2 regions of the Comamonas fluminis genome follow, and region 1 is predicted to be linked to the other one. Evidence: predicted binding sites of a transcription regulator. Region 1 holds the regulator's gene; the other holds the start of a gene.
What was found. Region 1 encodes LexA, which represses DNA repair genes until DNA is damaged. Its sites were predicted from a motif close to ACTGTATNNNNATACAGT; they were not measured.
Positions count from the first base shown of each region.

Region 2: the regulator LexA is predicted to act here: its motif matches at 4,229-4,246, upstream of imuA (translesion DNA synthesis-associated protein ImuA).

Region 1 is NZ_CP066783.1:2,166,137-2,180,796, reverse strand. It holds gene JDW18_RS10415 (zinc ribbon domain-containing protein) at 1-1,346, shown strand, start outside; gene JDW18_RS10410 (DODA-type extradiol aromatic ring-opening family dioxygenase) at 1,472-2,332, opposite strand; gene JDW18_RS10405 (hypothetical protein) at 2,536-2,853, shown strand; gene JDW18_RS10400 (superoxide dismutase) at 3,000-3,584, opposite strand; gene xseA (exodeoxyribonuclease VII large subunit) at 3,933-5,267, opposite strand; gene JDW18_RS10390 (MotA/TolQ/ExbB proton channel family protein) at 5,692-6,327, shown strand; gene JDW18_RS10385 (ExbD/TolR family protein) at 6,344-6,769, shown strand; gene JDW18_RS10380 (hypothetical protein) at 6,820-8,235, shown strand; gene lpxK (tetraacyldisaccharide 4'-kinase) at 8,407-9,417, shown strand; gene JDW18_RS10370 (Trm112 family protein) at 9,525-9,713, shown strand; gene kdsB (3-deoxy-manno-octulosonate cytidylyltransferase) at 9,766-10,542, shown strand; gene adk (adenylate kinase) at 11,076-11,732, shown strand; gene JDW18_RS10355 (asparaginase) at 11,822-12,838, opposite strand; gene lexA (transcriptional repressor LexA) at 12,918-13,592, shown strand; gene JDW18_RS10345 (hypothetical protein) at 13,748-14,194, shown strand; gene JDW18_RS10340 (universal stress protein) at 14,346-14,660, shown strand, end outside.
Region 2 is NZ_CP066783.1:2,258,138-2,272,797, reverse strand. It holds gene dnaE (DNA polymerase III subunit alpha) at 1-1,904, opposite strand, end outside; gene JDW18_RS10825 (DNA polymerase Y subunit UmuC family protein) at 1,897-3,336, opposite strand; gene imuA (translesion DNA synthesis-associated protein ImuA) at 3,339-4,208, opposite strand; gene JDW18_RS10815 (hypothetical protein) at 4,381-4,986, shown strand; gene JDW18_RS10810 (HD-GYP domain-containing protein) at 4,998-6,317, opposite strand; gene JDW18_RS10805 (glycosyltransferase family 25 protein) at 6,476-6,862, shown strand; gene JDW18_RS10800 (IS481 family transposase) at 6,818-7,783, opposite strand; gene JDW18_RS10795 (hypothetical protein) at 7,913-8,452, shown strand; gene JDW18_RS10790 (OmpA family protein) at 8,919-10,640, shown strand; gene JDW18_RS10785 (hypothetical protein) at 10,665-12,251, shown strand; gene JDW18_RS10780 (hypothetical protein) at 12,248-13,099, shown strand; gene JDW18_RS10775 (3-oxoacid CoA-transferase subunit B) at 13,212-13,850, opposite strand; gene JDW18_RS10770 (CoA transferase subunit A) at 13,853-14,560, opposite strand; gene JDW18_RS10765 (PAS and helix-turn-helix domain-containing protein) at 14,635-14,660, shown strand, end outside.

The DNA.
Region 1 (14,660 bases):
AGCGCCTCATTGAAGTGGTGCTGATGGAAGTGGTGCTCTACGTCATCCTGACGCTGATCTGCGTGCTGCTGTTTGCAGGCCTGGTGCCCGCCACCGCTTCGCTCACAAGCATGGGCATATCCATCATGGCTGACTCCAATGCCTTGATGGGCATGGCTATGGGTATGGGTGGCGGCGGCTTCAACCCCGCAAGCATGCTGTATGCCGGTGGCAATAGCTGGGGCCTGGTGGCAGGTCTTGGCGTGCTGTACTGCGTGGTGGGTGCGCTGCTGACGCAAGTGGCCATCATGGGCATGAACCTGATTTACCTGCAGGCCCGTGGCAACCTCAACCCGGAAGACGCCGAAGGCGCGCTGAACGACTTTATGGGCGATATGCGCAAAAAGGCCGCAGAAGCCAAGGACCTGGCACGCCAGACTGCGCAAGACCTGTCGGCCAAGAAAAATGGCAACGACAACGCGGCTGAAACACCGCCCGCAGCAGCCCCAGCCCAGGGCTTTCAGACTCCGCAAGAGCACAGCCCTGCGGCATACGGCGCAAGCACAGCAGCCGCAGGCTTTGCAGCGGGTAGCATAAGCAGCACCCAGCCATCGGCCGCAGACAGTGCGCACCTGGAATCCATGGCACGCGAGCAAGCCATGGCGGCAGAAAAAGCACGCTTTGAAGCAGAAGCCCAGGCTGCACGCCAGCGTGCCGAAGCCGAAGCTGCCGAACGCGCCGCCACTGAACGAGCCACAGCTGAACGTGCCGCCCAGGAGCGTGCCCAGGCTGCAGAGCAAGCAGCCCGCGAACAAGCACAGGCCCAGGCTGCCGCTGAAGAAGCGCGCCGCAATGCCGAAGCACAGGCGGCACAACAAGCTGCTGCACAGGCCGCAGAACAGGCACGCCAGCGTGAACAAGCTGAAGCCGCTGAGCGCGCTGCCCGTGAACAAGCCCAGGCCCAGGCTGCCGCCGAAGAAGCCCGCCGCAATGCCGAAGCACAAGCGGCACAACAAGCTGCTGCGCAGGCCGCCGAACAGGCACGCCTGCGCGAGCAGGCTGAAGCCGCTGAGCGCGCCGCCCGTGAACGAGCACAAGCGGCCGAGCAAGCTGCCCGCGAACGCGCCGAAGCGCAGGCTGCAGCACAGGCGGCGGAACAAGCCCGCCTGCGTGAGCAAGCAGAGGCACAAGCCCGGCAGCAGGCTGAACGCGAGGCCGCTGAACGTGAAGCAGCCCGAGTCAGGGCACAAGCGGAAGCCGAAGCTAAAGCCAAGCTGGCGGCAGCCTCACCCAGCTGCCCGTCCTGCCACGCTCAGGTCACTGCAGACGATATGTTCTGCGGCGAATGCGGACACCGGCTTAAGTAAAAAGCATAGCGCCATGCGCTGAACAATAAAGGGGTTGACGCATGTTGAATGCCTCAGCCCCTTTTTTACACACGACCCGCCTTGCGCGGGTATTTTTTTGCGCACCAGCGCGTGCTGCTCGCCCCTCAACCCAGCCGATAGCTGGAAACCGTGGCCGAATCCATAAAGCCATGCTGATGAAACACGCGCTGCGCCGCATCCTCTCCGGCAGCCCCCACAGCCACCATCAGCGGCAGCAAATGCTCTTCACGCGGGTGCGCAATGCGGGCGGCAGGCGCACGGGTCCATTCCGCCAGCTGCTGGCTACGCTGCGCAGCTGGCAACTCCATCAAGGTGCGGGCCAGCCAGTCGTCAAACAGCTTTGAAGGCGCATGGCCCGCCGGGCCAAAGGTGCGCATATTGTGGTAACTGGCGCCACTGCCCAAAATCAGCACGCCCTGCTTGCGCAGCGGCGCAAGAATGCGCCCCAGCGCCAGGTGCTCACCGGCATTCAGGCTGGCGCGCAGACTGAGCTGCACCACCGGCACATCAGCCTGCGGGTAAATCAGGTGCAGGGGCACAAACGCGCCGTGGTCGAAGCCACGCTGCCCATCCTGCGCGCAAACCATGCCTGCACCTTGCAGCAGGGCTGTGACTTGCGAGGCCAGTTCCGGGTCTCCGGCTGCCGGGTATTGCACGGCATAGGTATCCGCAGGAAAGCCGCTGTAGTCATACAGCATGGCGGGCCGGGCGGCCGTTTGCACCGTGAACTCGGCCTCTTCCCAGTGCGCGGAAATCAAGAGCACTGCGCGGGGCCTCTGCCCGATCTGGGCAGGCATGGCGCGCAGCGACTGGGCCAGCTGCGCATGCCAGGGCAGCCACTGCGGCACCCACGGCCAGGGGCCGCCACCGTGGGTGACAAAGTACACAGGCATGGTGACCTGGGCATGGCCGTCAGCGGCCTCTGGGCCCTGGCCGGAAACCGCGTTGGTCTGTGGATCGTTCATGACAGGCTGCTCTCCATAATTCAGCAGCCTAAGCCGGTTGCGATGTGCCGCGCACCGTCCAAACAGAGGGGGCGGCGCTTTCTGTCTCATCCATGCCAGCCTGACCATGTGCCTCGTTGCTGCAACCTCATTTACAGCCCATGCAGCAAGTGCTGCGATACTGCATCACCCTTGGCATGCACCGGCTTCAGCCTTCCCGACTCATGAGTGAAACCTATTCTGTTCTCGTCCATTTGCAACGCACTGTGGTGCTGGACGCCTATGTCTCCGTTCCCGTTACCGAAGAGCTGCTGAGGCAAGAGGCCGATGGCAGCCACCGCCTGAATACCGACAAGCTTTTTGCCGCCGCACGCGAACTCGGCAATGATCGCCGCGTTGACTGGCAGGTCGAAAGCTCTGACACCCAGGTGCATGGCATTCAAAAGCCGCTGCCGGAAGACCGCGTGACGTTCAACCCGTTTCTGGCGGATGGTGAGGCTGATGAAAGCCCCGACCAGAAACAGAACCCCGATCAAAGTTAAGGGCCAGGGGTTCAGAATCCCCAAAGGCCTGGGCGCAAATGGCTGCGCGACGGCAGCAGAGGCGGCTACTGCACCGCAAACAAAAATGGCTGCTACCCATTCGGCAGCAGCCATCCTTGATTGAAAGCGCTTTTCAGCGATTCAAATTAAGCCGCGAAATTCGACTCGGCAAACTTCCAGTTCACCAGCTTGTCGAAGAAGGTTTCGACAAACTTGGGACGTGCATTGCGGTAGTCGATGTAGTAGGCATGTTCCCAGACGTCCACGGTCAGCAGAGCCTTGTCACCAGTGGTCAGAGGGGTGCCAGCCGCGCCCATGTTCACGATGTCCACGGAGCCGTCAGCCTTCTTCACCAGCCATGTCCAGCCAGAGCCGAAGTTGCCGACGGCGGAAGCCACGAAAGCCTTCTTAAAGTCGGCGTAGGAGCCCCACTTCTTGTTGATGGCGTCAGCCAGGGCGCCTGTGGGTTCTGCACCGCCGTTAGGGGTCATGCAGTTCCAGAAGAAGGTGTGGTTCCAGATCTGGGCAGCCTGGTTGTAGATGCCGCCGGAAGACTTCTTGATGACTTCTTCCAGGTCCATGTTTTCAAACTCGGTACCCACTTGCAGCTCGTTGAGCTTGACCACATAAGCATTGTGGTGCTTGCCGTGGTGGTACTCCAGAGTTTCCTGGCTGTAGGCAGGAGCCAGGGCGTCGATGGCGTATGGCAGTGGGGGCAGAGTGCGTTCCATGATGGTTTTCCTCGTGGTTGAAATTGTGGTGCTGCCACGCACCCCTTGCGGGGCTGCGCAGCCGCTGGCGATAAAGCCGTTGTGCCTGCTTGTGGGCCCGCCGTGCGGCGAGCTCATTGCTGTACTACAGCCGTCAAGTATTGCACTAACCGGGCCATTGTAGAAACAAATGAGGCCATGGTCGCCGTTCAACAAGACTATTGCATGACAGGGTCAAAGCACATGCTCACCGCCTACAGGCCATGTGGCCTTGAATGAAGGCTGACAAAAGCCTCTTGCACATCTCTTGCGCAAAAGTGATCTGATGCAGAAGCCAGCGCCCGCTGCAGGGTATGCAGGGCTGCCGACCTACAGCAGACGTGGCTGGGTAACGACCAGGTCCAGAGTGCCGTCAGACAGCTGCGCCTTCAGCGCGCTGCCTGCACTGGCCTGCCCCGTCTTGGTCACGGGCTTGCCAGCGTCGTCGGTCAGCAGGGCATAGCCGCGCTGCAGCACCAGTCGCGGGTCCAGCAATTGCAGGCGCAGGTCCATGCGGTCCAGTTGCTGCTTTTGCTGCTCAAGACTGCGCTGCAAAACCTGTGGCAAATTCGCCTGCAGCGCTTTCTGGTTCTGCGACATCTGCTGCAATTTAATGAGCATTCCATGGCGCAGCCGCTGTGCCTGACGCGATAGCTGCAACTGCTCTCGCGCCAGTTGCTGGCTGGGCCTGCCCAAGCGCTGCCCTGCCAGATCAAGACGCTGGGCCTGCCGATCCAGCAGGCGCTGGGCGGCATTCTCCAGCCGGTCCTGCATCAGCGCCAGCGCCCCCAGCCAGACCTCACGCGGCTGGGCCACCAGTTCGGCTGCGGCTGTGGGCGTGGGCGCACGCAGGTCGGCGCAGAAATCGGCAATGGTGAAATCTGTCTCGTGCCCCACCCCGCTAATCAGCGGCACCGGGCTTTGCACAATGGTGCGCGCCAGCTGTTCATCGTTGAAAGACCAGAGGTCTTCCAGCGAGCCACCACCGCGCACCAGCAAGATGGTGTCAATGATGGGGCGGCTGGAATTAGGCACCGAATCCGCCTCAAGCGCTTGCCCATCAAGCGCCATGCGATACATTTTTAATAGCGCCTGCACCAGCGACTGAGGTGCTTGCGCGCCCTGAACCAGCGCAGGAACAATCACCACCGGAATATGCGGCACGCGGCGGCGCAAGGCCGTGACCACATCATGCAAAGCGGCCGCCCCCAGCGACGTGACCACGCCAATGCCCCGGGGCAGCGGCGGCAGGCTGCGCTTGCGCCCGGCGTCAAACAGGCCTTCGGACTCCAGCTGGGCTTTCAGGCGCAGAAACTGCTCAAACAGCGCCCCCTGGCCTGCGCGCTGCATGGTCTCCACCACCAGCTGCAGGTCGCCGCGCTGCTCATAGACCCCGAGACGGCCGCGCACTTCGACCAGTTCGCCATCGCGTGGCGCAAAGCCCACATGCTCTGCAGCACGGCGAAACATGGCGCAGCGAATCTGGCCGCTGGCGTCCTTGAGGTTGAAGTAACAATGCCCGCTGGCTGCGCGCGAGAAGCCACTTAACTCCCCGCGCACCGCAACCGGGTTGAAGCGCGCCTGCAAGGCATCACCAATGGCGTGGCACAGCGCGCCAACTTCCCACACATGTGGCGTGGGCACTGGCCTGGAACTTTCAAACATTGAATTCATGCGGTGTTAAGCAAGATTTGCGCGGGCGGATTTTTCCACAGATCGGGCTGCCCAGCGCCAGCATGGGCAATGTAAACAAGAATGAATCCAGCAAGGCAACAACAAATTGCAAGTTATTGATTTTTATTGAGTTATCACTATTCACACGCCTGCCAAAATTGTCATGTGCCTGCGACTGCGCAACAGCATCGATGGGCAGGACGCACTAGCACACAAAGTTATCCACAGAAATATGTGTTATAGGCGCGTGAGACTGCTTGCTGGCCGCCTGCAGGACATGACGCCAGCCCTTTGCCTGCATGCGGACTGCGCTGGCGCAAACCGAGGGTCATCCGCAACACAAATACAGGCTGAGGCGGTGCGGCGCTGGGTCATAATCGCCGACTGCAATTTCGAACGACGAGGGAGAGCAACGTTGCTGTCAATCATACAAGCCGCAGGATGGCCCATCTGGCCTTTGATTGCCTGCTCGATTCTGGCCCTGGCCCTGATTTTTGAGCGCTTTGCTGCGCTCAAGGCCAGCAAGGTCGCCCCAGCCAATCTGCTCAATGAAGCGATTTCGGTGTCCGCCAAAAGCCTGCCCAGCAGCGAAACCACACAGCAGCTGGCGCAAAGCTCGGTGCTGGGTGGGGTGCTGGCTTCGGGCCTGAACACGCTGCAAGCCCACCCCGACAGCAGCGAAGACGAGCTGCGCGCCGCCATGGAAGGCGCGGGCCGCGCTGCCGCCCACAAGCTGGAAAAATACCTGAGCGCCTTGGCCACCATTGCGTCTGCAGCTCCTCTTTTAGGACTGCTGGGCACCGTGATTGGCATGATCGAGATCTTTGGCTCGCAGACTGGCGGCGGCGCTGTCGGCGGCGGCAACCCTGCGCAACTGGCGCACGGCATCTCGATTGCGCTGTACAACACGGCGTTTGGCCTGATCGTGGCCATCCCCACGCTGATCTTCTGGCGCTATTTCCGCGCCCGTGTTGACGGCTATCTGCTGAGCATGGAGCTGGCGTCCGAGCAGTTTGTGCGCCACCTGGGCCGCCTGAAACTGGCCAAGTAAGCGGAAAGCGCTCACCATGAACTTCCGTCCCCGTCACCGCGATGATCCCGAGATCAATCTGATCCCCTTCATCGACGTGCTGCTGGTGGTGCTCATCTTTCTGATGCTCTCCACCACTTACAGCAAGTTCACCGAGCTGGAGCTGACGCTGCCCGTGGCAGACGCCGAGCTGCAGCGCGACCGGCCCAAGGAAATCATTGTGGCCGTGGCCGCTGATGGCCGTTACGCCGTCAACAAGCAGACGCTGGACGACCGCACCATGGATGCCGTGGCCGCCGCCCTCGCTGGCGCCGCTGCAGCAGGCAAGGACAGTGTGGTCATCATCAGCGCCGATGCCACCGCCCCCCACCAGTCGGTGGTGACGGTGATGGAAGCCGCACGCCGTGCGGGCCTGTCACAAATTACGTTTGCGACACAAAAGTCCACAGGCGCCAAGCCCTGATTGCCCACAGCTCTGGCCTATCATGGGCCATTCACATTGCTGGGGCGGGTATGCAGAAATGGCTGGGCACCTTGATGCTGCTGGGTGTTGGTATGGAAATGGGCCTGGGCCTCAGTTTTGCGGCTGCAGCCCAGCCCCTTGGCCCCGAAGCGGGCAGCATCACCGCCTGCACCCCCAACCCGCAAAGCGCTGCCATTACCGAGCCCTACGACGGCTACCAGGCCACGGGCTACAAAGGCTCGATGGAGCCTGACAAGGCCTGGTTTGCCGCGGTCAAGACGGTGAGCCTGCCCAATGGCGGCAAGCGCTTTGTCTTGCGCAATGCGCCCGCCAAACCCCAGATCGCTTTTGAATCCATCGAAACCCTGGCCCTGGGTGGCAAGGCCGTGGGGTTTATCGCCTATCGCCAGGGCTGCGGCGAACTGCTGGATGCCAAGGGACAGTCACTGGGCGTTCCAGCTTTCGACGCGCTGCAAGTCGACCTCCCCAGCCGGGACCTGCCCCACAGTGTGCTGCTCAAGCGCACCGTTGTTGTCACAAAGCCGGGGGCCGAGCCCGAAACCGCCAATTCCTATGTGCGCTTCACGCGGGGCAAGCTGGTAGCCAGTTCGCCCCACCAGTATTTGCTGGGGGATGGACTGGCCTCCATCAGCTCGGCCAATAGCGAGCTCGACGCCAGCAACCTGCGCGCCGTTCACATCAGCGAGCCGGTTGGCGCAGGCATTCTGGACCTGGCCAGCCTGCACGAGCTGCTGCAGCCGCGCTGGAGCGGTGTGGGACAGGTCATCAATGCGCTGGGAAAGGTCGATAAAAACGGCCAGCTCACACCAAGATTTCTGCTGGCCATGGATAGCCAGGGTCTGCACCTTCACACGGCGCAGGGCCAGCCCATTGCACTGCCACGCTTTGACCATATTGAAATGTGGCCGAACTGGCTACCAAGCCCTGCTGGCAATGGCAATGGAAATGGCAAGCGCAAAGCGCCCGACAATCCGCCCCTGCTGATTCAGACGCAGGAACTCAAGGCAGACAAAACGCCGCAAAGCTGCCGCCTGTACAACGAAGCCCTGCAGCCACTGGTCGATGAGCCAGTGCCCGGCAGCTACTGCCCGCGGCGCAGCGGCCGTGACAGCCCGTATTTCGCCTACTCCACCGCGGCAGGCACCCAGGTCTTTCTCAAGCAGCGCAGCGACCAGTTGCTGACTCTGCAGCGCGTTGGCCGCAACATCAAAGGCAAGCTGATCTACCCACTGGACAGCGGCGCCTTGCTGCTGCAATCCGGCGAGCAGACATCACAGCCCACCTACCGACTGGTTACGCCGCAGGGCGCCGACATTGCGGAGCGCAGCTTTGATACAGCGGAGCTGATTGGCGGCGGCCAGATCGTCGTCACCCGTGGCAAGCAGCGCTGGATGCTGCGCCAGGATGGCAGCCTCTCCACCACCATGACCCGCCCGTTCAGCTGAACCCAGGTCTGTGCCGCTGCGCTGCACTGAGGGTGCAGGGTGCGGGCTGCAGACTTGAATCCGCTTCAAGCGCAGATAGTGATTGCGCAAGGCGCTCTCATCTCCATAGCGCGTGGCTTGCTGACGGTATGATCGAGGCTCTGTACTCTCGCACTCACCACCCCGCTTTCCATGCCATCGACCTCCTCGCCCAGCACCCAACGCACCGCCCCCCAGACGGGTCTGCGTGCTGTCTGGCGCCATCGGGGGCTGGGCGCATGGCTGCTGTGGCCGTTATCCGGCCTGTATGGTGCGCTGCAAGGCTGGAACGCCCGCCGCATGCGCCGCCGCCAGCAAAGCACAGGCCTGCCCGTGATCGTGGTGGGCAATGTGATTGCGGGCGGCGCGGGCAAAACCCCCGTCACCCAGGCCGTGGTGGCCCATCTGCAGGCGGCAGGCTGGACGCCGGGCATCCTCTCTCGCGGCTATGGCCGCAAGACCGACGACTGCCGCGAAGCCCTGCCGGACACCCCCGCCAGCGAAGTGGGGGACGAGCCCGCCCTGCTGGCCCGCAGCACTGGCGTGCCCGTCTTTGTGGCGGCCCAGCGACTGGAGGCCGCCCGCGCGCTGCGCCAGAAGTATCCGCAGGTGGATGTTCTCGTCAGTGACGACGGGCTGCAGCACCTGGCCATGGCCCGCGATATAGAGCTGTGCGTGTTCAACGACGAAGGCGTGGGCAACGGCTTTTTGCTGCCCGCTGGCCCGCTGCGCGAACCCTGGCCCCGCGATGTAACGGCCACGCTGTACGCAGGCCAGCCGCCGCAGCCCGCTGGCACGGCCCCCGCTTTTGCCCTGCAGCGCCAGTTGGCAGACCACGCCCGCAATGGCCTGGGCCAGCGCTGCGCACTGCGCGACCTTCAAGGCCAGCCCCTAGAAGCCGTGGCTGCGGTGGCCAGACCCGAATCTTTTTTCGCCATGCTCGGGGCGCAGGGATTGACGCTGGGCGCCACCCAGTCTTTGCCAGATCACTATGATTTCGAGAGCTTCTCACGTAAGTTGGACAGTGGCTCAGCCTTGATTTGCACCGAAAAAGATGCTGTCAAGCTGTGGCACACGCACCCCGAAGCCTGGGCTGTGCCGCTGCAACTGTCGCTGCCGCCCGCGTTCTGGGCCTTGCTGGACGCCAAACTCGCCAGTGTTTGAACACCATTGGTCTGCCAGCCTCTCCGGGCTGACTATCATTAGCGCCAGTTTCCAAATTTCGCAGTCCACCCTCCGGACCGCGCCCACTATTGATTGCAGGATTTCTCATGGACGCCAAACTTCTTGAACTGCTGGTCTGCCCCGTCACCAAAGGCCCGCTGCGTTTCGACCGCGAGCACCAGGAACTCATCAGCCACAGCGCACGTCTGGCCTACCCCGTGCGCGACGGCATTCCTGTGCTGCTGGAAAACGAAGCCCGCACGCTGACGGATGATGAGCTGGAAGACAGCCTCTGAGCGGCTTCGTGCCTTCCCCTGACCAGCCCTCTGTGAACAGTTTCCTATTCCCATGTCCTATACGGTACTGATTCCCGCCCGCCTGTCCTCCAGCCGCCTGCCCGGCAAGCCGCTGGCCGATATCGGCGGTCTGCCCATGGTGGTTCGCGTCGCCCAGCGTGCAGCCCTGGCTGGTGCTGCGCGCTGCGTGGTGGCCGGTGACGATGAAAGCATTGTTGCGGCCTGCGCCCAGCACGGTATTGAAGCCATCCTGACCCGCAAGGACCACGCCAGCGGCAGCGACCGCCTGGCCGAAGCCTGCGAGCAACTAGGCCTCTCGGGCGACGATGTGGTGGTCAATGTGCAGGGCGACGAGCCGCTGATCGACCCCCAACTGATCGACGCCGTGGCCCAGCTGCTGCTGGCCCGCCCCGAAGCCAGCATGGGCACCGCCGCCCACCCCATCGAGACGCTGGCCGACTATCGCAACCCGAATGTGGTCAAGGTCGTGTGCGATGCCAGCGGTCTGGCCAGCTATTTCAGCCGTGCGCCCATCCCCTTCTCGCGCGACCATGCCGATGAAGCGTGGTGGAAGACCGTGACGGCCAGCAATGGTCACGCAGGTTTCACACCGCTGCGCCATATTGGCATCTATAGCTACAAGGCCGGTTTTCTGCGCGACTTCCCCCGCCTGTCCGCCGCGCCAACCGAGGCCATGGAACAGCTGGAGCAACTGCGCGCCCTGTGGCATGGCCACCGCATTGCCGTGCACATCACACCCGATGCGCCGGGCGCCGGTGTGGATACACCAGAAGACCTGGAGCGCGTGCGCGCCCTGTTTGCGGGCTGAGCTTGCGCGCTGAAAGCGCCTGCCGAAAGCGCCTGCCTGAAGCCCGTTCGCTGGCCGCAGCTGGCAGAGTTTTCGGCAGGCTGGGCCCTGCCCACCGCAAGCTGACGGATTCAGACAATCTGGTGATGAGTTGTCATGCCTCATCGCCGCCTGCCCTCTGAAACGCGGGGCTGTGGGCAGATATCCGGGTTAACAGGGATGCCCGGAATACATGGCAGCAAAAGCTTCTGGGGTGCTGCAGTGCTCTTTTTGACCCCTGCGCCATACCAGTCAAGCGCTGACAGCTATACTTTTATCTAGTCCAAATAGCGCATGCATTGCGTGGCAAGACTGGATTACAACTACAGCAGTCGCGCAGGCGATAAATGCTGCGCGGGTCATGGCCGCACTTGTGACAGTCTTGACCCAGGTCTGTAAGCCTGTGTTGGTCTTGTGCGTGCTATCCTTGCCCGCGAAAAATATGGCCCGAGGATGACAGGCGTCCACCCGCCTGCTCTGGTCCGCAAGAATTTCTACTCTCCTCAAGGATTTCCATGAAACTGATTTTGTTGGGTGCTCCCGGCGCCGGCAAAGGCACTCAGGCCGCCTTCATCTGCCAAAAGTACGGTATCCCTCAAATCTCCACTGGCGACATGCTGCGCGCTGCCGTCAAGGCTGGCACCCCTCTGGGTCTGCAAGCCAAGGCCGTGATGGACGCTGGCCAGCTGGTCAGCGACGATCTGATCATCAATCTGGTCAAGGAGCGCATTGCCCAGGCCGATTGCGCCAATGGTTTCCTGTTTGACGGTTTCCCCCGCACCATTCCTCAGGCTGATGCCATGAAGGCAGCCGGCGTGAAGCTGGACTACGTGCTGGAAATCGACGTGCCTTTCGAAGCCATCATCGAACGCATGAGCGGCCGCCGCAGCCACCCCGCATCGGGCCGCACCTATCACATCAAGTTCAACGCCCCCAAGGTGGAAGGCAAGGACGACGTGACCGGTGAAGACCTGGTGCAGCGCGAAGACGACAAGGAAGAAACCGTCAAGAAGCGTCTGGATGTGTACAGCAGCCAGACCCGCCCTCTGGTCGATTACTACCAGAACTGGGCTGCCAAGGACGCTGCCAGCGCCCCCCAATACCGCGCCATCAGCGGCATGGGCTCCGTGGAAGAAATCACCGAACGCGCTCTGGCTGCTCTGGCCAAGTAAGCTCGGCTTTCGCCCTCAACAAAAAAGCACCCCCTCGGGTGCTTTTTTGTTGCTTCACGCTTATACATCAAGCACTTCCAGCTATGGTTTCAGGAGTTCCTGGCCAGCTCCAGCATCATGGCCACACGGGCTTTGCTGGGCGGCAGCAGCACGCAATCCAGCTCCTGCGCATCCACGGCCACCGCCAGTCGGGCAGCAATCGCGTCATCGGCATTCTCGGCAACCACGCCCTGCCCCACGGGCCGGCCTTCCAGACAGCGGGTGCTGCGCCAGACTTTGACGCCCTGACTACGCGCAGCATTCAGCGCCCTCTGCAAATCCAGATGCACCGTGGCATTGCCCGTGGCTTCAATCACCAGCCCCTGCACACCCGCCGCAAGCAGTGCATGCACAGCCCGCCTGCCCTGCAGCGCGCCAGACTGCAAAACCTCTACCCAGGGCAAATCGTGGCGCGCCAGCAAAGCCTGTAGCTGCTCGGGCGTCCATGCCTGCTGCATCACCGGCTCACTGACCAACCAGCGCACCAGCCCCTCTTCCACACAAGCGCAAGGCCCGCCCTCATAAGAGCGCAAAGCATTCAGACGATACGGGTGAACCTTGAGCACCTCGCTTGCCGCATGCACCTCTCCTGCCGCCACCACCCACACGCCAGCACGCCCGGCAGCAGCAACGGCCACTGCATCGCGCAGATTCTGCGGCCCATCGGCCTGCAACGAGGTAGCGGGGCGCATGGCGCAGGTCAACACCACAGGCTTGTGCGGCTGCAGCACGGCATGCAGCAGCCACGCAGTTTCCTCCAGCGTGTCTGTTCCATGCGTAATCAGCAGCGCCTGCACCGATGCATCCGCCAGCCCTTCGGATACCGCCTGCAGCAAGCTGCGCCACACACTCCAGTCCATATCCTTGCTATCAATCTGCGCCAGTTGCTGCGCCTGCAGAACCGCGCCGGTGCGGCCAGCGGCAATCTGTGGCAAATCAGGCACAGCGCCAATCAGCCCCTCTACGGTGATCTGCCCCGCCCTGTAGCCCACGCCTTGCGTGCTGGCATCCGCCTGCCCCGCAATCGTTCCACCGGTTCCCAAAATCACAATCTTTGGACTTGGCACTTGCTCTCCACATAAAACTGGTTAAAAATACAGGTACTGTATAAACCAACAGATCAAATTAGCTGACCGGAAGCCAGACATGCTAGACCACCCCAAGCTCACCCCCCGCCAGCAGCAGATTCTGGACCTGATCCAGTCCACCATTGCGCGCACAGGCGCACCTCCAACACGGGCCGAGATCGCCAGCACCTTTGGTTTCAAGTCTGCCAACGCGGCCGAGGAACACCTGCAGGCCTTGGCCCGCAAAGGCGTGATTGACCTGGTCAGCGGCACCTCGCGCGGCATTCGTCTGCGCGCCGATACCGTGCGCAACATCAACGCAGCCCGTGGCACCAGCTTTGCCCTGCCCCTGACTGCCCTGTCGCAACTGGTGCTGCCTCTGGTGGGCCGTGTTGCTGCGGGCTCCCCGATTCTGGCTCAGGAACATATCGACCAGAGCTATTCCGTCGAACCCAGCCTGTTTGCCGCCAAGCCCGACTACCTGCTCAAGGTGCGTGGCATGTCCATGCGCGACGCGGGCATCATGGATGGCGACCTGCTGGCTGTGCAATCGGCCCACGAAGCCCGCAACGGCCAGATCGTCGTAGCCCGCCTGGGCGATGACGTCACCGTCAAGCGCTTCAAGCGCACACCGCAGGGCGTAGAACTGCTGCCCGAGAACCCCGACTACAAGGTGATTCACGTCAGCCCTGACGAACCCTTTGCCATTGAAGGCCTCGCAGTGGGTCTGATTCGCAACACCATGTTCATGTAAGAACAGGCGCTGCAGCCTACGGGACTGCAACGCCTCACAGTCCCCTCCAGCCCAGGTGGTAGGCGCGAAGCCAGATTGCTTCGCCCTGGGCGGAGCTTTGCCCGAAATCCGCAATCCTGCCCGATCCAGGCCTCAAGGCTTTCAAGGAGTTGCTCATGGAATTCGCCAAACCATTGCTGTCGCTGACCCAGCTGAAACTCAAGATCTTTCAGGTGTGCGCCGCCGCCAATCTGCCAAACCTGCCGTACCTGTATCCAGCACCAGACACCAAGCCAGACACCCCACCCCTCGCCTTTCAGAGCCCTGCAGCTGACAGTGCCACCCATCCATTCCGCTACCCCAATGTCTTTACCATGCGCAAAAGCCGAACCCGCAGCAGTAGCCGCCAGCAGCCAGCGCGTAAAGCGGCTGTCGATGAAGCACAGTTATGCCTGCCTTTGACGCAGGAGGCAGACAAGGAAGAACAGGTAGTACGCACACTCAAAATCGTTCAGCGCGAGCCACGCAAGCAACCCGAGTGCCTTTTGATCTCTGGCCGCATGGCCGATGTATGCGCTGCGCTTGAGCGCATGGCCCGCAACGAGCGTGCGCTGCAAGCCTGACAAATATCGTCGCCACCCCGGGTTTGATGCGCATCAAACACAGTGAAGTTCACCTCACCCGGGCGTTGCCCTCGCCTTTGCGCAGTGGGAATATCTGTTCAAGGAATTCCACTCTTGCAAGCAAAGCGCAACGATGCGCGAGGAGGCTGAAATGTTCAAGCACATACTGATCCCCACCGACGGCTCCCAGCTCTCTGAAGCAGCATTGCGCGCTGGCATACAGCTCGCAAAGGAGCAAGGCGCTCAGGTGACGGCCCTGTTCGTCATGCCCGATTTTCGCGCCCTGATCTACGGCTCGCGCGCCATGATTGCCTATGACGCCAGCGAGTTTGAGAAAAGCGCACAGGCCGAAGCCGATACAGTGCTGCAATTTGCCCAGGAGCTGGCAAAAATCGAAGGCGTTTCGCTCAACGGTGTTCGCAGCACCAGCACGTCCATCAGCGAAACCATCATCAAGCAGGCGCAG
Region 2 (14,660 bases), 92 kb from region 1:
TGCGGAATCTGGTAGAGCTCCATGCCCTCGCCGCGCCAGCGGGTGCGCTCGTCCAGGGCCTTGCGCAGCATGGTGAGCATGCCCAGCGCCAGCACATCGACCTTGAGCAGGCCCACGATGTCCAGATCATCCTTGTCCCACTGAATGACAGAGCGGTTTTCCATGCTGGCAGGCTCTACCGGCACCAGCCGCGTGAGCTTGCCCTCGGTCAGCACAAAGCCCCCCACATGCTGGCTGAGGTGGCGCGGGCTGTCCTTGAGCTGCCAGGCCAGCTCTACCCACAGCCGCAACAGGTGGGCGCTGATGGCGCTGCCCATCTCCCCGGCCAGCACCTGGGCTTCCTTGAATTTGCGTTCTACCCAGTCTTCGGGCAATGCCTCAGGGCCTTCCTCATCCGCAGTTTCTGCCCCAAACGCAGCGCCAGCCTGCGCTGAATGCTCTGCTTTTTCAGCCTGCGCCTTGGCGTGCTCGCTGAACCAGTACTGCCCCTTGGCCAGTGCGTCGATCAAATCGGCAGGCAGGCCCAGCGCCTTGCCCACATCGCGCAGCGCACCGCGGCTGCGCCAGCAGCTCACCACCGCCGTGATGGCAGCCCGCTCGCGCCCGTATTTGCTGTAGATGTACTGAATGACCTCTTCGCGCCGCGCGTGCTCGAAGTCCACATCGATATCGGGCGGCTCGCTGCGCTCTTTGCTGATAAAGCGCTCAAACAGCAGATGGTTGCCGTCGGGGTTCACGGCCGTAATGCCCAAGCAGTAGCACACCGCAGAGTTGGCCGCCGAGCCACGGCCCTGGCAGAGAATGCCAACGCTGCGCGCATAGCGCACGATGTCGTGCACGGTCAGAAAGTACATCTCGTACTGCTGCTCGGCAATCAGCGCCAGTTCTTTCCTAAGCTGCCTGGCCACATCTTCAGGAATGCCCTGGGGATAGCGGCCCGCCGCGCCCTCCCAGGTCAGCCAGGCCAGCGTCTGCGTGGCCGTCATGCCGGGCTGCACGCTTTCCTGCGGGTAGTGATAGCGAATTTCGCTCAGGCTGAACTGGCAGCGCCGGGCCAGGCGCAGCGTGGCATCCAGCATGGCTTGGGGATAGAGCGCCGCCAGCCGCAGGCGCGAGCGCAGATGCCGCTCAGCATTGGGCTGCAGCGCAAAACCGCATTCGGCCACGGTGCGGCCCAGGCGGATGGCGGTCACCACATCCTGCAGCGGCTTGCGCGAGCGGGCATGCATATGCACATCGCCGCAAGCCAGCAGCGGCAGGGCCAAATCGGCACCCACTTGCTGCAAGGTCTGCAGCCACAGGCTATCGTCGGGCGCGAGGTGCAGTTCCACGCCCAGCCATAGAGAATTAGCATCAAAACAGCCTGAAGCCTTTGATATACAAGCGTTGATAGCTACCAAATCAGAAGCATCCAGTTCACTGCGCTGGGGCAGCAGCAGGCATTCGCAGCCCCGCTGCAGCAGTTGCCAGGGGCTGGCTTCATCGACCACATAAGCGCCTTTTTCTGCACGGCTGCGGGCCGCGGTGATGAATTCGCAAAGGTTGCCCCAGCCCTGCAAATCGCGGGCCAGCGCCACGACTTTGAGCGGCCCCCAGACAAATTCACTGCCGTAAATCAGGTGCAGCCCGCAGTCCCGCGCGGCTTCATAGGCGCGCACGGCACCGGCCACCGAGCATTCATCCGTCAGCGCCAGCGCGGCATAGCCCAGACTTTTGGCACGGTGCACCAGCTCTGCCGGTGACGAGGCCCCGCGCAGAAAGCTGAAGCTCGACAGACAATGCAGCTCCGCATAAGCCAGTGGCCCCTTGCCCGCCCCACTGGCCACGGGCACGGCAGGCGTGGCCGCTGGCGGCGGCGCGGCCAGCCGGGTCTGAGTGATCTCTTGCACATCAACCTCAGCCATAGACACCTTGCGCAAACCAGCAGGGCGAATGTGCTTCAGCCACCAGCCAGGCACGGGTCTGCGCACGCTCGCGGTAAATCCAGACATGGCCGACCACTTCATTGAAGGCCACAAAATAATCGCGCACCGCCAGGCCCGCCTGGGTCTGCCCGCCTTCCCACCAGCCAGACTCCAGCCGGTAAGGCCCGGCACGCAGCTGCAGCGGCCCGTGCCAGTGGGGGCGGTTGTTTTGCACTGTCAGCGCCAGCGGCTGGGGCAGCAGCCAGGGCGGCCACAGCGCCTGCCAGGGGTCTGCACATTCGCTGCGGGCCGCCGGCTTTTTGCGGGGCGCGGGGCTGGCGGCTGCGGTCGGCGCCTGATCTGCTGCACCGGCAGCCACGTTGCGCCAGCGCTGCATGGCTTCAGGCCGGTGATCTGCGCAAGCCTCGGGCTGCTGCACAGCACTCTCGCCCCAGCGGGCGCTCAGGCACTCTACCCATTCATGCCATGCCAGGCTGCGGCTGTCGCTTTGCTGTGCGGCCAGATCTGGCAGACAGCTGAGCGAGGCCGCAGCCCAGGCCTGAGTGTCTGGCGCCTTCAGCTCCAGCATGTCCACCGGTGCCCGCCAGCGCCTTTGATGCAGATGCTCACGCAGCAAGCGCTGCAAATGCGCCATGCCCTGCGTGGGCTGGGCCGTGCGTATGAGCAGGCTTTCCCAGGCGGGCAGCGCCTGCCCATCGATTCGCCGCAGGTCATGGTGCCAGCGCAGCTCCAGCGCCAGCACCGCGTGGTGGCGGGCCTGCAGCCAAAATTGCAGCGCACGCAGCAGGGGCTGGGCCGCATGCAGCACCACATCGGCGTTGTGGGCGGGATAGCCCAGATCGTGGCGCAGCACGAACTGCTCGGGCAGTTGCAGCCAGTTCAGGGTCTGGGGCTGCAGGCCGTAAGCCTCATCCAGCGCCCGCAAAGCCCTGGCCCCGATGCGCCGCGAAAGCCCGGCACGCGGCAAGGCGCGCACCTGCCCCCAAGTCTGGCAGCCCAGTCGCATCAGCATGGCACTGTGGGGCTGCAACGCGGTCAGCGTCCACAGCGGCAGCGCATCCGCAGGCATGGCCTCAGGCTCTGGCACGCCCTGTGCCCGGCTGTGTTGCAGCAGCCTGAGCCGCGCCAGCGCCAGCCATGCGGTATTCGCCTGTGCGCGCACAGGTGGTGCTGCCGTGCAGGCCATGCAGGCCATGTTCAAAGCCTCATCCAGCCGCTCCAGCATGGGCTGCAGCCCACCCCAGAGGCGCTGCACCATGCTAGTTTCAATGAGCAAAGCCTCTTCCAGCACGGCCACGCGTGGAGAAAACTCCAGCGCCCACCAGTAAAGGCTGTCATGGCGGGATGACAAGGCCGCCCCCTGATTCAGCCGCTCCAGAGGCCAGGCCAGCCAGTGCTCGCGCCCTTGCATCTTCAGCCCGCCATGCTCTGTGCCACGATTGCCGACGTGGCTGCTGATGTGCTCGCAGACGATATGGCCCGCCCCTGCATGAGCAAGGCGGCCTCCTCGCTCTGGCGCGCATGGCGGCTGGCCTGAGCCTGCAGTACTGGCGCCCAGGCCCACTGCGAAAGTGATAGCTGCAATGGCTTATCCAGGGCTGGCCCACGGCGCTTGAGTATCTGAACCTGCAGGCTGGCTGCATCCTGCGGCGTTCTTTGCAGGCGCAAACGCAGGGCTGCGGGCGAGTTGTGCTGCTCCTGCTGCAGGCCCTGCCACAGCCACAGCGGCCGCCCCTGTGATGCGGCGGCCAGCTGCAAACGCCGCAGGGCCGCCATAGGCAAGTCTGGCAACCAGGCCAGCACAGCCAGTACATCGCGGCAATGCAGGGCTTGCTCGCAGGCCCAGGCCAGATCCTGAGGTGACTGCCCCGGCAACTGCGGCACGCAGCACAGGCGCTGGGCCGCAATGCCCACAGCCTGCAGCGCCGGAGTAAATGGCAGATACGGCGGGGCTATCAGCACCAGCTTTCCCGGCTGCAGCCCGGCCTGGCGCGCCAGCGCGGGCAGCAGCAGCGGCCATTCCGCATGGGTGTGCTGCGGCTGCTGAATCTGCACCAGCGCATTGCCCGGCCAGCCACCGCCGGGCAACTCGGCATCCAGCGCCACATGGCCGCTGGGCCAGACTTTCTGCATCTGCACCCCATGCCAGTCGCTGCCTCGCCACACGCCGTCCAGCTGCAGCGCTTGTAACGCATGCAGACGCGCAGCACCGAGCAAAGCCGATGGGTCGGCCCTGTGGGTGGTGTCGCAGTTGGTGCTGCGAGTGATGCGATGTGGCTGCACGGTGATGGCATTTCCAAAATACTGTACAAATATACAGCATCGAGAAAACAAACGCAGCCGCATTCAGCCTGACCCGGACCGGGTATCAGGCATCAAAAAGCCTTGTAGCGCTTCACTGCAAAGCGCTATCCGCTACAAAATTGAAAGCATTCAATCTGCTAATCTTGCCCTCATGAAGAAGCGCACTTCGCATCTGGAGCAGGACACACAGGCCTTGATCAATCGCATGGCGACGCTGATTCGCAGCGAGGTGTTTCTCAGCGGCCAACACCCGCCTACGCTGCATGAGCAAGTCGTGACGGATCCGCAACTGGCCCAGCTATTGGCCACGCAGCAGGATTTCGAGTTTCTCAATGACGAGCGCTGCCTGGGCTTTTATGCCTGGACCGAGATTCTGGAAGACATGAGCCATTTGACGCTGCCAGGCAAGGCCCGCCACCCACAGTTTCGCAAGCCGCTGTATCAACGCCAGTGCGAGCAGTTCAACGCCGATGTGGCCATGCCTTTGCTGCACCACATCGGCCCGCAGCGGGGCCTGACTCCTGCGCTGGCCGCCCCCCTGGAGGTCTTGATGGATGTGATCTTCAGCTATTACGCCCATGCCGGGCTGCTGCTGCCCATGCATGTCTGGTGGCTGCAGGTGCTGGAGAGCGGCGGCGCGCCCGTGGGCTGGCAAGGCGCTTACGTCTATCCACCCAAGGGCTGGCTGAAGTCAGGCACGCTGCCCCTGGGCAAGCTGGCGGTCTATTTGCATGGTCCATCAAGCGCCAGCACCTGACTGCGCCGACCTCAGTCCTTGGGCGCCGCAGGCGCGATGCGCGCACAGGCGTCGCACCACTGGGCTACAGCGCCCTCCAGCGGCGTACCTTTGGCCGTGCTCAGCGGCCAGCGGCGCAGGCAGTCGTTGATGATGGACTGCAGTTTCCATAGCGCTTCGCGGTTGACCAGCGTCAACTCGCCCATGCCCTGCGCGTCGTCCTTGAGGTAGCTGAGCACATGCAGCTGCTGACTGGGGTGAGAGCCAGATTCCGCCAGCTGCTTTTGTAGCAATTGCAGGCTTTGCTCCACAAAATTCGCGCTGGATGCCTCGGGCAGCTGGCTCCAGCCTGCGGGAAAGTTTGCGCGCAGCTGGGACCACATGGTCAGCGCAGCTTCCAGCGCGGCGGTGCTGTGCGCCACTTCGGCCTGCATGGGCGCCAGCGGCAGGCCGGGCAGCATCTCGTCATACAGCAGCGGCAGAATATGGTGCACCAGATCAGCGGGATAGCTTTTGTGGTTCATGCGCAGCATCAACGAAAGTCGCTGGCCCGGCATGTCGCTGAACTTCTCGAAAAAGGCCGACACCACTTCGGCCAGCAGCAGCACCTGCCCCATGGGCGAGATCACCGCGCCCTGCACGCCACGCGGATAGCCGCTGCCATCCATGCGCTCATGGTGCTCCAGCACCGCCATTTCCACGGCCTGCGAATAAACCTTGGCATCGCGCACCACCAGCATGGCTGTGACGGAGTGCGCAACCAGATGCTTGCGCTGCGTGGTGGATAAACGGTGGTCCGGGTCCGTCCAGGCTGGGTCCATATAGAGCATGCCCACATCGTGCAGCAGCGCAGCCGTGGCCAGAGACACGCATTCGCGCTCGTTCCAGCCGTTTTTCAGCGCCAGAAAGATGGATACCAGCGCCATTTGCACGCTGTGCTCAAACAGCTCGCTGCGCTGCTCGCGCATCACCGTCAGCTTGAACGCAATGGAGCGCGGCAGCAGCAGCCCCTGCAGCGGGGCCAGCAGACGTTCAACATCGCCCAGGTCAGCCACCAGCCTGCGCAGCAGATCCATGCCCTCGCACTGGCTTCTGGCCAGCGCCAGCAGTGCCGGGGCATCGACCAGATTGTCTGCCACCAGACTTTCATCAATCGGGTCACGCAGCTTGTGGCTGACCAGCCTGTCGTACAGACGCTGATCCACCCGCGCGCCCTTGTCCACGAGCTTGATGCCTTTATCGGTATAGATGGCATCGCCCGTCACCACCGGCAGGCGCTCGGCCATATCCGTGACAGCACGCAAAAAATGCATGTCATTCGTGCTGCCCGACGCTCCCTCGTTCTCGCTCATCAAAGTGCTCTTTACCTTCTGCTCAACAACACCTGATTGTTGCAGATAGAAACACCAGTGCAGCATTGAAACATGCAGCAAAGCCGTGAATTCCCGCGAATGAAAACCCCAACACTTTCAGATAATGCCGACACTCCACCAATCTATTGGGTTCCGCCATGATTCTTGAAGGCTACTACATCAATCTGGATAGAAGTCTTGAGCGCCGCGCGCATATGGAGCAACAAATCCAGAATCTGCAGCTTGATACCTGGATTCAGCGGTTTGATGCCATTGATGGACGCAAGCAGGCTCCTGAAACCAACCGCGAAATCGCCAGTATTCAGGGCTGCTTCCTCTCACACCGCATGCTCATTGAGCAAAGCAATCCCGAAAGCCTGCTGCTTGTGCTGGAAGACGATGTCGATTTCAGCCCCAGCCTGCCCGCCATCCTGACAGCCGATGTTCTGACTCATTTTGTGAACAGCCAGCCAGAAGTTGACATCATTTTTCTGGATTGCCTAGCTGTCAGGTCCCGGATGATTACGCACGTTCTTGACGAATAAATCAGGTGCTTTCATCTTCCATTTTTTGAGTGCTTGGACTGGGGCTTCATGCCCCAGTGCCTTTTGTGGCAAGTGGTGGTTGTACAGCCAGACAAACCTGTGCAGTGTCTTCTCCAAATCCTCTGCGCTGTTGAAGTGATGCGAGCGCAGCACCTGGCTCAGGCGGCCATTGAAGCGCTCAACCATGCCGTTGGTTTGCGGCGTCTTTGGCTTGGTCAGCCGATGCTCTATCCCCAATGCTTGGCATAACTGGTCGAATTCGTGCTCGCCTGAGGGCTGACGTGTGCGGCTTCCAAACAATCGGTCTGTGAACTCTTTGCCGTTGTCGGTGAGGATGGTGTGGATCTTGAACGCTGCAGCTTTGCGTACGGCAGCCAAGAAGGCTTTGGCGGATGCTGCCGTCTTGTGCTGCTTGATATCAATGAACACCCAGCGTGTAGCTCGATCGATGGCAACAAAAACATAGCGGCGCTTGTCCTCATCGTGCATCTGGGGCAGGTACTTCACATCTACATGTACATAGCCAGGCTCATACGCCTTGAAGGGTTTGTGCTCGCCCTCAGGCTTGGGCTGTATGGGCAATCTGGAGTGGCCTCGTCTGCGCAGCAAGCGATCCAGCGCAGAACGGCTCATGGCAGGCTCAATAAACTCCCGCACCACTGCCAGCAAATCATCGAGCGGCAGCAGCAGTTGGGTGCGCAGATAGACCACCAATTCTTCCTGTGCCGCATTGAGCGTGGTCTGCAATCGGTGCGGCGTATGACTGGCATCGTGCACCGTAGTGCGATGACGCCACTTGCGCACCGTGTCCAGGCCAATGCCGTATTGCTGGGCCAACTCCCGGTCCGTGCCACTGGCTTGCTGCAATGCACGTCGTGTAGCAGGCGTGGTCGTTGCGTTCTTGTGTAGAGCAATCAACATAGCGGCTCCTTGAAAGACGATTGCCATGTTGCCACAACAGCCTGCAGCACTTGTCTGCTATGGAGCAACGGGCGCTTGGTTGTAAGCAGCCAATCATCCGGGACCTGACACCTAGCCTATCTGAATAGCATGCAGCTTCTGCAGGATGCCGCGCAAGCCTATATGCCTTATGGCAAGGCAGCCCTGGAAAAAAGTACGACAGAAAGAAGACGCGTCCCCACCGTCAACATTATCGATGCCCATCAGAACTACGCTGTCGCAGCCGCTGCCTACATCGTCACGCCGCACGGCAAGCAACGGTTAAAAACAGCATTCGCGCAACTGCCGTCCACGCACGCAGTTGCCATTGATCATTTCTATGCAGGCCTCATTCAAAGCGGTCAGTTGCATGCGCGAATCTTTCTGCCCTATCTGGCCACTCCCTCGGTCAGTCTCTCCCAGGTCTCGACGCTTACCGATGATGCAAGACATCACTGGAGTGAACCACCCGAAATCGTGGCGGGACATCTTGCCCTGAGGCGTTTGTTGTTCGCAGGAGACTGCCATGCGCAAGAGCTGCGGGCCATGGTCACCCCCCTGCTTGAGCAATATGGGCCGCCCCCGGAGCGACTTCTGGCGCTGGAAGTTATCGATGCCGTCAATAACTGGCGCAAGACTCGCCAGTCCTGACAAAAACACCCAGGCTCCATAAAAACCGAAGTCATCCCATTTCAGAGGGTGCGAAAGGCATTTACCTGCAGCCCTCAAAGGCCCGACGTCATAGAGAGGCGGGAGATTCCACACTCATTTCAAATTGATTTCAGCCATCCACTTATTCAATGAGCGAGCGCACACTATTTAAATATTCAAAAATTCATTTTGAATTTATGTAAACTTTTGTTACTATCAGATATTTTCCTGATTGATATTGGCTTTGACTTATTGCGGCCATAAATCCTCATTTTCACGACGACTTATCGCTGCCATAAATTTCTCCGCTGATTTACCCAGCCATCTCCATTCCATTCCCCGCCCCATTCCATCTGCGATGAATCTCGTTGATTCAAGCGCACGACTGACGTATCGCTCTTAACCCATATCCAAAGAAAAAATGACAGGGAAACCTCAGACCTTCCATCGATTGACATGTTTGGCAATGGCTCTTTCATTGGCAGGATGCGCCACCACCACAGGCGGTGGCAGCAGTGGTATTCAGAAAACACTGACGGACACTTTTGCCAGCGATGACCCCTGCGCCAATAACGCACGCAATATCGGGATAGCAGTGGGCGCGGTGGGCGGCCTTGTTCTGGCCAAGGTACTGGATGCCAAAATTGGCCCCGCCATTGCAGGCGCAGCAGCTGGTGCACTGGTGGGCGGGCTGATTGGCGCGAATATTGACCAAAAGCGCTGCGAACTCTCCAAAATCGCCAAGCAATATCAGCTGGATATGGAGTTCACGCCTGTTGCGGTGTCAGCCCAATCGCAAAAAGATGAAGCAGCTCAGGCCTTTTCCATGACGCTGCGCGATGCGCAAGGGGATTCTGCGCAATTCCTGCCCAACTCCGAACAGCTGACACCCCGCGCCCGTGAGTATTTTCTGCAGATTGCCAAGCAATATGCGCAGACAAAACCGCCAGAAGGCGCAAAACCTGAACAGGCCAAGGCCTGGCAGGATGCCATGCGTAACCGCCGCCTCTTGCTGATTGGTCATACGGACGATACCGGCAGCTCTGCCCACAATGCCGATTTGTCAGAGCGCCGTGCAAAAACCGTGGCGCAGTTGCTGCGCCAAAATGGGGTTCCTCAGGAACAACTGTATTTTCAAGGTGCGGGCGAAGGTTACCCCATTGCCGACAATGCAACCGAGCAAGGCCGAGGACAAAACCGCCGCGTAGAGTTTGTGGAGGTTTTCAGCGACGAAGCGCTGGCTTACTACATTGAAAATCGCCGTGCCAATTACGCACTGTACCGCTCTGTACCATCGGGCACTGCATTTTCAGAGCCAAGCGCATCCTCACCTTCAACTGCGCCTGCTGCGCGCAGCAGCAAAGTGGCCAAGGCCCGCCCCAGCAAACAGAGCGCGCCTGTGGTTGCGCAGGCAACCACCCCTGCAGCGCCAGTTGCTGCCGCCCCCACGGCCCCAGGCACAACTTCGGCGACAACTTCAACAACAGCGCCATCCCCTGCAATCACCACTGCAAGCAAGTCAGCGCCTGCAGCAGCCGCCGCTGCCGTGGTGTCGGCTGCAGAGCCTGCACCGGCCGCCGCCAAAGCCGCAGCCACCGCCTTACCCTCTGGCGCGCTGGATTTTGGTGGCTCGCCACTGAACGCACAGACTCGCATGGTGAGCCTGGGCGCCCAGACGCCTCAGAAAAGCGCGTTTGGCCTGATCTCCACCGCGCACGCCAGCAACGACGCCCCCTTTATCGCTCGTTGCGACCAGGACCGTCCCCGCAAGATTGGCGATGTGAAGTCGCTGGCAGGCAAAACCTATCGCACCAGCGAGCACATCAAGGGCCTGTATGGCACCACCTGGGCGCAGCAGATCAATGGGCACTTGGTGGTACTCAACAAGGTGGCCGTGCTGCGCGACGGCACTTCGCCCCAGTCGCCTGAGTTGAATTTCTACGCCAACTACGACTCCAGCAAAGCCGCCAGCGCCAAGCCTGTCTGGAGCGGCCGCCCCGCCGTCAACGTCTACCAGGGCAACAACGGCTTGCTGTACCGCGTGTTCGCCAACAGCCCGCAGGGCGCGCGCTGCATGGACATTCTTTTTCCATCGGGTGGCGGCACCACTGCCAGCGACGGCAAGCTCATCTACGGCAATGTCGGGCAACTGCTCGCCACCGACTTCAAACCTCGTCAACAGCTCTAAAAAACACAACTCAATCACTGCAACATGAAAGAAATTCTGAGCACTTACCCGGTCGCCGTGTGGAGCATTGTCAGCGTCCTCCTCGCCGCCATCGTCATCTCGGCCCTCTGGGACAAAGTCAAATGGTGGTGGATGAACACCTGGTACAGCTTTCCGCTGATCGGCCATGTGGCACGCCTGTCCAAGGATGTGAGCATCGACCAGCAGTCTGGCGCTTTTCAGGGTGACCTGAAACTGTGCCGCGACTACAAGAAGTTCATTCAGCTGCGCAATGAGCATGACTTCAATGAAAAAATCAGCTACCTGACCAAGGCTGGCGACCTGGGCCGCAGCGGCACACCCGTCTTCATATGGCTGCTGACCACCTTGCTGGTGTTTGTGGAAGCCATGGGTTTCAGCTATGTGCTGGCGGGCTACACCATCCCCGGCGCCAGCGAAAACACACAGCAAATGGGCGCGCTGGGCATTGCCTTTCTGATCTCGGTGCTGCTGGTGGCGCTGACCCATTTCTCCGGCCATGAACTGTACCGCTCCGGCAAGATCAAGCAGGCGCGCCGCAGCTGGCTGGATGCGGGCCGTAAAAGCGATCTGTTCACCAAGGAAGTCGCGCTGGCTGAACCCCAGAACGTGGATGACCCGCTGCCCGTCTATACACAGCTAATCAACCGCGTGGGCGCACACCCCCAGTACGCCATCACCATTGCCACCGTGATCTTTGTGGCCGTTGTGGCCGTGGGTGCAACCTTTGTTCGCGGCAAGGTGCTGGAGAAGATGCTGACCCAGGAAGTCGCAAGCATGAGCCTGAGCATTGACGCAGGTGCAGGCAGCGGCGAACTCAAACTCGACGGACTGGTACTGCCCACGCACGACCAGGCCCAGGTGCAGGACACCAAGGACAAGGTGGTGAAGGACGCCCAGGATCTGGACCGCAGCGGCGGCTGGGGCACCTTCATCGTGCTGGCCGTGATCTTTGTGTTCCTGCAGTTCCTGGGGGTGCTGTTTGGCTACAAATGGGGCTTCGCAGGTAAGCAAAGTGCTGATGCCTTCCGCGCCATTGGCAAAGGCCGCTTCACCAGCTATGAAGATGTGCGCGCCCATTACCGCAATGTGGCCGATGCCGCTCAGGCACAGCTGAGCAGTCTGGACCAGCGCCGCCAGGAAAAGGGCGGCAGCGGCACCAGCAGCGCTGCGCAAGCCAGGAAGACCAATTTCAAGGAATTCATGGACAACGAGCGCAACGAAGACGCCCGCGATCTGCACAGCCAGCGCAACCACACACAGGTGTACCGTGAAGCACCGCAGGCCGCTCCTGTCGCCCCCCCTGCTGTGTATGCCGCACCCATTGCACCCGTTGCACCCGTTGCACCCGTTGCACCCGTTGCACCCGTTGCACCCGTTGCACCCGTTGCACCCCAGGTTATCGCCCCTGCGGCTCCTGTCGCAATGGCTCCCGCGCCCGCAGTCACTTCACCCATGGCCGCACCACTGTCTGAAGACGATGAACTGGCACGCCTTGAGCGCGAACTCGCTCAGCGCAAGGAGGCTCAGCGCCTGGCCAAGATCGAACAAGTCAAACGCGAGCTGGCCAACCTGGAAGGAAACCAGCCATGATGCAACGCCTGCACCCATGGCTTGCAGGCGTGGGCATGGCCTTGTGCGCAGCCCACGCGCAGGCCGAGCCTGCGACCAACGCTTTGCCAGACTGCTATCAGTACGCTCAGCTCAAGCGCCAGGCCCCGGCCACTGTGCAGACCGAGCTGTTTGTGGTCATTGACCAGACTACGCCGTTCAACAGCGATTTGCGTCAGTCTCTGGCGCAGCAGATCTCCCCCCTGCTCAGCCCCGGCAATGCACTGACAGTGTTTGCCTTCTCAGCCTATACACAGGGCTACTACACACGTCGCATGCTGCATGCGCGCATGGATGCGCCCATGCCCGCCAGCGCACGCGATGACTCCGGCAAGGCCTTGCTGCAAAAGTTTGACCAATGCCTGACCTTTCAGAAGCAAGGCATTCAGAAGCTGACGCAGGAAGCGCTGGTCAAGGCGCTGAGCCAGGGCAGCTCCAGCATCGCCAAATCCGATGTGCTGGGCAGCCTCAAAGACATCGCCACACAGGTGCAGGCCTCGCCCGCACAGCGCAAGGTGGTGCTGCTTGCGTCTGACATGCTGGAAAACTCTTCCATCAGTAGCTTCTACAGCAACAAGGCTGTGCGCAAGATTGATGCCGCTGCCGAGTGGAAAAAGGTAGAAGCCAACCAGTTGCAAGCCAACTTTGGCGGCGCACAGATTTATGTGCTGGGCGCAGGTCTGATCGACACCGACACCCAGAAAAATGGCGTGTACCGCGACCCGCAGACCATGAATGCCCTGCGCGGCTTCTGGGAGCAGTACTTCACAGCATCACAGGCCAAGCTGGTGGACTTCGGCATGCCTGACCTGCTGGGCAGAATCCAGTAAACCCAGGCTTGCTTGCAAGCGCCCACAAAAAAGCCGCTGTTTCAGCGGCTTTTTTCATCATTGCCTGATGTGATGTTCGTGAAGTCGCCAGGGCCAAAGCGGCCCCAGCTGCTTACTTCATCAGCGTCACACCCGTCTTGGACTGGATTTCGTCAAAGCTCACGCCATCTGCCAGTTCCACCAGCTTCAGGCCTTCGGGCGTCACATCCATCACACCCAGGTCGGTAATGATGCGGTCCACCACGCCAAGGCCTGTCAGCGGCAAGGTGCAGCTGGGCAAAATCTTCAGGTCGGTGGTGCCGTCCTTCTTTTTGGCCACATGCTCCATCAGCACGATCACACGCTTGACACCAGCCACCAAGTCCATGGCGCCGCCCATGCCCTTGACCATCTTGCCGGGAATCATCCAGTTGGCCAGATCGCCCTTCTCGGACACCTGCATGGCGCCCAGAATGGATAGATTGATCTTGCCGCCACGAATCATGGCGAATGACTGGTCCGAGCCAAAAATGGCCGAGCCAGGGATGGTCGTCACGGTCTGCTTGCCCGCGTTGATCAGGTCGGCATCCACCTGGTCTTCGGTCGGGAAGGGGCCAATGCCCAGCATGCCGTTTTCCGACTGCAGCCACACTTCCTTGTCGCCCGTGTGATTGGCCACCAGCGTGGGAATGCCGATACCGAGGTTGACGTAGAAGCCGTCTTCGAGTTCTTGGGCCGCGCGTGCGGCCATCTGGTCTTGGGTCCAAGGCATGGTCAGGCTCCTGCTTTCTCAGTGATCGTGCGCTTTTCGATGCGCTTTTCAGGCGTGGCGTTGTGAACAATGCGGCTCACATAGATGCCAGGCAGATGGATATCGTCAGGAGCGATCTCGCCAATCTCCACCAGCTCTTCCACTTCCACAATGCAGACCTTGCCGCAAGTGGCTGCAGCTGGGTTGAAGTTACGCGCCGTCAGGCGGAACTGCAGATTGCCGCTCTTGTCAGCGCGCCAGGCCTTGACCAGTGACACGTCTGCCACGATGGAGCGCTCCATCACATAGGTCTCGCCGTCAAACTCGCGCAGTTCCTTGCCTTCTGCCACCAGTGTGCCCACGCCGGTCTTGGTGAAGAAAGCGGGAATGCCAGCGCCGCCAGCGCGCATCTTCTCGGCCAGAGTGCCTTGGGGGGTGAATTCCAGCTCCAGCTCGCCGGCCAGATACTGACGCTCAAACTCCTTGTTCTCGCCCACATAGCTGGCGATCATCTTCTTGATCTGGCGGGTTTCGAGCAGCTTGCCCAGACCGAAGCCGTCCACGCCCGCATTGTTCGATGCCACCGTCAGGTTCTTGACGCCGCTGTCACGCAGAGCCTCGATCAGCGCTTCGGGAATGCCGCAGAGGCCAAAGCCGCCCACAGCCAGCAATTGCCCGTCAGCCACAACGCCCTTGAGCGCCGCTTCTGCGGATGGATAGAGCTTTTTCACACATGTCTCCTTTAGATGGGATGCGCTACGATACTACGTACTCAAGTAGGTAGTTTTTCGTAAAGAGCATCACTATGGTTGTCGATTACCGGCTGGCGTT